Krasilnikovia cinnamomea: one gene and its partner. The protein of the gene in region 1 interacts with the protein of each later gene in a pairwise test. Links are inferred from orthologs where the notes say so. Each region holds a gene or a part of one and is shown on either strand. Other genes may lie near its edges.

Evidence for each region. The genes of interacting proteins can lie anywhere in the genome.
Region 2: the proteins of eno (region 1) and rpe interact in binary tests that used the Escherichia coli proteins (3 or more experiments, as listed by UniProt). The link is inferred for Krasilnikovia cinnamomea from one-to-one orthologs.

The regions. Positions count from the first base shown.
Region 1 is NZ_SHKY01000001.1:4,305,110-4,308,508, reverse strand. The notes cover bases 174-3,152. They hold eno (phosphopyruvate hydratase), read right to left. Parts: upstream 2,316-3,152; coding sequence 1,032-2,315; downstream 174-1,031. Other genes in these bases: EV385_RS19525 (DUF885 domain-containing protein), read right to left, coding at 3,125-3,152; EV385_RS19530 (hypothetical protein), read left to right, coding at 2,484-3,107; EV385_RS19540 (FtsB family cell division protein), read right to left, coding at 296-937; EV385_RS19545 (DUF501 domain-containing protein), read right to left, coding at 174-290. Outside these bases: more of EV385_RS19545, read right to left, coding at 1-173; more of EV385_RS19525, read right to left, coding at 3,153-3,399. UniProt on the Escherichia coli protein: Catalyzes the reversible conversion of 2-phosphoglycerate (2-PG) into phosphoenolpyruvate (PEP). It is essential for the degradation of carbohydrates via glycolysis.
Region 2 is NZ_SHKY01000001.1:758,567-761,398, forward strand. It holds rpe (ribulose-phosphate 3-epimerase), read right to left. Parts: upstream 1,840-2,832; coding sequence 1,162-1,839; downstream 1-1,161. Other genes in the region: EV385_RS03285 (GGDEF domain-containing response regulator), read right to left, coding at 111-1,133; EV385_RS03295 (septum formation family protein), read left to right, coding at 1,943-2,812. UniProt on the Escherichia coli protein: Catalyzes the reversible epimerization of D-ribulose 5-phosphate to D-xylulose 5-phosphate.

The sequences.
Region 1 (3,399 bases):
TCCTCGTGCGCCCGGGCGTACTGTCTGGCCAGCTCGGGGTCGGCGGCCAGCCGGTCCTGCATCTCGCGCATCACCCCGCCCGACTCCAGGCGGCTGCAGGCGGCGGTCGCGTTCGGGCAGGTCAGGTAGAACATCGTCGGGAACGGGGTGCCGTCGTCCAGGCGCGGCGTGGTCTCCACCACGTCCGGGTTGCCGCACGGGCAGCGGTGCGCGACCGCCCGGGTGCCGCGCGGGCGGCGGCCGAGCTGGGCTTCGACCGCGTCCAGGTCGGCCTCGGTGGGAGAGTCCATCTGCGTCATTTCTTCGGCGGGGTGTCGGCGGCGGCGACGCTCGACCACAACGTGTCGTACCAGCGGTCGGGGGCGGGGGCCGGTGGTGGCTTTCCCGCGTCGCGGGCGGCGCCGGCCGGGTCGTTGAGCACCAGCAGCGGCACCTCGCCGGGGCGGACGTAGAACAGGCGGTCGCGGGCCTGGATCCGGACGTACTCCGGGTCCTGCCACTTCTCGACCTCCTCGGTCAGGCCCTGGATCGTGGCCTGCTGGGCGGCCTGTGCCGCCTCCATCCGGGCGATCTGCGACTCCTGCGCCAGATACACCCGCACCGGATACGTGTACGCCAGCGCCAGGATGACCAGCACCGCGATCAGCACCGTGGCCCGACCCGTGAAGGCGCGCGGGCGCGGGGCGACCGTACGTTTCGTGGCGCCCGTGGCGGCGGTGCGCCGGGCCGCCGCGGGACGGCTGCCCGCGCGGTCGCCGCCGCGCCCGGCACGGGCGGCCGGGACGCGGACGGCGCTGGCGCGGGGCTCGATCCGGATGTCGCCGGTGTCGCGGGTCGCGGAGCGGGTGGGCCGGACCGCCGCGCGTCCGCCCGGACGGCCCGCCTGCCCGGGGCGGCGGGACGGGCCCTGCCCACTGGGCGTGCGGCGCTGCGTCATCCCTGCCCCTCCCCCGAGTCGGACCCGGCCGCGCGGCATCGGCTCCAGCCGAAACCTATGCCCCGCGCGGCCGGTGTCACAACTCCAACTCCCGTTACGCGGAGCGGTAGCGCGGGAACGCGCCCGCACCGGCGTAGCGGGCGGCGTCGCCCAGCTCCTCCTCGATGCGCAGCAGCTGGTTGTACTTCGCCACGCGGTCGGAGCGGGCCGGGGCGCCGGTCTTGATCTGGCCGCTGCCCACCGCGACGGCCAGGTCGGCGATCGTGACGTCCTCGGTCTCGCCGGAACGGTGGCTCATCATCGTCGTGAACCCGGCCCGGTGCGCCCGGTCCACGGCGTCCAGCGTCTCGGTGAGCGAACCGATCTGGTTTACCTTGACCAGCACCGAGTTCGCGGCGCCCTCGGCGATGCCGCGGCCGATCCGGGTCGGGTTGGTGACGAACAGGTCGTCGCCGACGATCTGCAGCTTGTCGCCGAGCTGCGTGGTCATCGCGGTCCAGCCCGCCCAGTCCTCCTCGGACAGCGGGTCCTCGATGGAGACGATCGGGTACGTCTCGGCCAGCTTGGCGTAGTAGTTGATCATCTCTTCGGTGGACTTCGGGGAGCCCTCGAAGACGTACGCGCCGTCCTTGTGAAACTCCGTCGCCGCCACGTCCATCGCCAACACGATGTCGGTGCCCAGGGCGAAGCCCGCGGCCTGCACGGCCTCGGCGATCAGGTCCAGCGCGGCCGCGTTGGTCGGCAGGTTCGGCGCGAAGCCGCCCTCGTCGCCCAGGCCGGTCGACAGACCCTTCTTCTTCAGTACGGACTTCAGCGCGTGGTAGACCTCCGCGCCCGAGCGCAGCGCCTCGCGGAACGTCGGCGCGCCGATCGGGGCGATCATGAACTCCTGCACGTCGACGTTCGAGTCGGCGTGCGCGCCACCGTTGAGGATGTTCATCATCGGCACCGGCAGCACGTGCGCGTTCGGTCCGCCGACGTAGCGGAACAGGGGCAGCTCCGCGGAGAGCGCGGCGGCCTTGGCCACCGCCAGCGAGACGCCCAGGATGGCGTTCGCGCCCAGCTCCGACTTGCTGGGGGTGCCGTCGATGTCGAGCATCTTCTCGTCGATGAGGCGCTGCTCGCTGGCCTCGTACCCGATCAGCTCGTCGGCGATCTTGTCCTCGACGTTGCTGACCGCCTTTTCGACGCCCTTGCCCAGGTAACGGCCCTTGTCGCCGTCACGCAGCTCGATCGCCTCGAACGCGCCGGTGGAGGCGCCGGACGGGACCGCGGCGCGGCCGATGGTGCCGTCGTCGAGACCGACCTCGACCTCGACGGTGGGATTGCCTCGCGAGTCGAGGATCTCACGGGCGACGATTGCTTCGATGGTGGCCATGTCTGGTGTCGCTCCTTGCGCTCGTACGGATGAGTTCCTGACCGCGACCCTGCGGCCGACCACGGCCCTGAGCGTATCGAGCCGGGGTGTGCGCCGTACGGGCGGCCGGGGAACTTCGCCCCCGGGATGCCTCAAGAACGGCCCGCTGTTGCCGATCAAGAGCGCACCATGACTACGACCACCGTGCTCCCCGAAACCGGCACCCGCGTCGAGCTCACCGCCTCCGCGGCCACCGAGCCGGTGGGCTGCGTACGGGTCGTACAGGCCGAAGGCTCCGTACTGACCCTGGCGCTGCCGCAGGCGCTGGCCCCCCGTGCCGGCGCCTTCGTGACCCTGCGCTGGGCGGCGGGCGCCCGTGGGCGGTTCGTGCTGCCCGCGGTGGTCGTCGCCGTGAACGAGAACCGGATCGAGCTGCAGCCCGCCGGTGAGCCGACGATCGAGCAGCTGCGCCGCTACGTGCGCGGCGGCGGTGGCGAGCAGGTGCTGCTGCGCCGCCCCGGCGAGATGGACACCCTGGGCTGGATCCGGGACATCAGCGAGCACAGCGTGCGGGCCCACTTCTCCGGGGTCCAGCTGGCGCCCGGCGACGAGGTCGGCCTGCTCATCGACCTCGACGGCGAGATCATCGAGGTACGGGCGACCGCCGTGAAGGCGGCCGGGCTGCCGCAGCGGGTGCCGCCGGGGCCGATGTCGGTCGAGGTCGTCGCGGTGTTCTCCGCCGACGAACCGCAGGCCAAGCTGATCCGCCGCTACGTCATGCGCCAGCAGCTCCTCAGCCGCATGCACGCCTGACCAGCTCCCGGAGTGGCTCAGACGCCGAGCAGGGTGCGCAGGTGGCGCGGCGGTGGGGAGCCGTGCGCCAGCATCGCGTCGTGCCAGGCCTTCGGGGTGGCGCCGAACGGTCGCGCCGCCGCGATCGCGCTCACCTCGGTGTAGCCGACGAAGTAGGTCGACAGCTGGGTGGAGGTGAGCAGGGCGCGGCGCCACTTGCCGGCGGCCTCGCCCTCCTCCTGGAAGCCGCGCCCGGTCATCAGGGCCATCCCGTCGGCCTCGGACAGGTCCGCGCAGTGCACCAGCTGGTCGA
Region 2 (2,832 bases), 3.5 Mb from region 1 along the record:
CCTGAAGATCACCGCCGGTTCGGAATTTCACCGAGTCCCGCCAGCGCGTGGTGGGTCACCCATGAGTCTTGCACGCCGAACGCACATTGCAACCAGGCGAGCGACCCAGGTCACAGTCCCCGTTCGTCCTCGTCGTCCGAATCGGCGCGCCGCCGGTCGATCGCCACGTACGAGCCCGGCTGGCTCTTGGCCACCTTCTTCATCTCCGAGGCGACCGCCACCACCATCCGGGGATCGGAGAGCCGACGCCCGTCCGCGGTGGCCTGCGCGACCCCGATGGACAGCGTGATCAGGGCGGCGCGCTGCTTGTTGCCGCGCCGGTCCGGCACCTCGATGTAGCCGCGGCGGGCGTCTTCCGGGTCGTACAGCCGGTCCGCGGCCGCCTCGAAGTCGGTGACCGCGCGCTTGGTCAGCGGCAGCACCTGGTCGGGGGTGCAGATGAAGATGAAGTCGTCGCCGCCGATGTGCCCCAGGAAGATCGACGGGGGGTCGGACGCGGCGACCGCCCGGTGCAGGCTGCGGGCCAGCGCGGTGATGAACTCGTCGCCGCGATCGAAGCCGTACACGTCGTTGACGCTCTTGAACCGGTCGATGTCGATGTAGCCGACCGCGTAGTCCGCGCCCGAGCGGATCCGGTCGGCGATCTCCCGGCGGACCCGCGCGTTGCCGGGCAGCCCGGTCAGCGGCGAGACCTCCCGGAACTCCTTGGTGCGCCGCAGCGTGGACGAGACCCGGGCGATCAGCTCGGCCGTGTCGAACGGCTTGATCAGGTAGTCGTCCACCCCCGCCGTGAGCCCGACGACCTTGTCCACGGTCATCCCGCGCGCCGTCAGCATGATCACCGGCAGGGCGGAGGTGAGCGGTTCCGCGCGCAGCCGCCGGGTCAGCTCCACCCCGTCCATGTTCGGCATCATCCAGTCGACCACCGCCAGATCGGGGCGGCGGCTCTCGACGACCTCCAGGGCCTCGCGGCCGTCGCGCGCCCGCACCACCTCGAAGCCGTGCAGTTCAAGGTTGAATGCCACGAATCCGGCGATGTCCTCGTCGTCGTCGACCACGAGGATGAGGTCGGGACGCTCCTCGGGCTCCAGGCCGGGCTCGTCCGCCGCGTGCCGGACTCCGCCGGTGGTCACCGGACACCCGCTCGGCAACCGGGCCTGGTCACGGCGTCACCATCGCACGCTGCGCCAGGGCCCGCAGCTTGCGGACGGCCTCGGCCGGGTCGTCGGCGGCGTACACGGCCGTGCCCGCCACGAACGCGTCCGCCCCCGCCTCGGCGGCCTGCTCGATCGTGTCGGCCGCGATCCCGCCGTCGACCTCCAGCCGGATCTCCAGCCCCATCGCGCTGATCCGGCGGCGCACCGCGCGGACCTTGTCCAGCAGTTCCGGCATGAACTTCTGGCCACCGAACCCGGCCTTGATCGTCATCACCAGCAGGGTGTCCACATAGGGCAGAAGTTCCAGGTACGGCTCGATCGGCGTGTCCCGGTCGATCGCCAGGCCGGCCTTGGCGCCAGCCGCCCGCAACGTCTTGGCCAGCGCCACCGGGTCCTCGCACGCCTCCGCGTGGAACGTCACGTTGTGGGCGCCCGCCTCCGCGTACCCGGGCGCCCACCGGTCCGGGTCGGTGATCATGAGGTGCACGTCGAACGGGATGCTGGTCGCCTTGCGCAGGCTTTGCACCACCGGCAGGCCGATCGACAGGTTCGGCACGAAATGGTTGTCCATGACGTCGACGTGCACCCAGTCAGCGGCGCCCTCGATCGCGTGCACCTCCTCGGCGAGGCGGGCGAAATCGGCGGCGAGGATGCTGGGCGCGATGATCGGCGAAGGCTCCACGGCTGAAGTGTATGACCCGACGGCGGAGCGGGGACTGCCGTCAGTGGCGGCCGCCCGCGATACTCGAAAACGCATCCGTGACCGTCGACGTGGGGAGGGACCGGTGCGACGGTGGTTCGCCGTGGCCGCGGTGGCGGTCGTGCTCGCCGCTGCGGGCTGCACCGCCGGCTCCGGCACGGACCGCGACCTCACCGGCAGCTGGTCGATGATCGGCCCGGCCGTCCCGTTCCGCCCGGCGTCCGGGGTCTGCCACGAGCACCTGCCGGCGGACGGGTCGTTGGAGACGTACCGGCCGGTGCCGTGCGCGGAGCTGCACCTGACGGAGACCTTCGCGATCCGTACGGCGCCGGACGCCCCCGTGCCGCCCACCCCGGGATCGGCGCAGGGCCGGGAGGCGTACGAGCAGTGCGCGCGGCGGGCCGACGCGTTTCTGGGCGGACCGTGGCGCGAGGCGCGGATCGGCGTCCGGGTGTTCTGGCCGTCGCGGGCGGGGTGGCGGGGCGGGGCGCGGTGGTACCGCTGCGACGTGACCGAGACGGACGCCGACGGGCTGGCCGACCGCAGTCGCAGCGGCAGCCTGGCCGGGGCGCTGCGCGGCGCGTCGCCGCTGCGGCTGGGCTGCTTCGAGCCGCGGGTCAGCGGCGAGACCGTACGGGCCATGGCCGCGGTGCCGTGCACGAAGCCGCACCGGGCCGAGTTCGTCGGCCTGTGGACCGCCCCGGAGGTCTCGTACGCCGCGCTGAACGCGGACCGCACCGACAGTGCCCGCGGCTGCCGCAGCGCGATCGCCCGGTACACGGGGGTGCCCGACGACAACGAGGTGCAGTACCGCACCGGCTGGATCTCCTACCAGCCGAGCCGCGCGGAGTGGCAGTACGGCGAGCGCCGCGTGCGCTGCTTCCTGTGGTTCCGCGACCGCAAGCTCACCCGGTCGATGCGCGACGCGGGGCCGACTGCGCTGCCGGTGCGCTGAGCGGCTGAACCGCGCCCGAA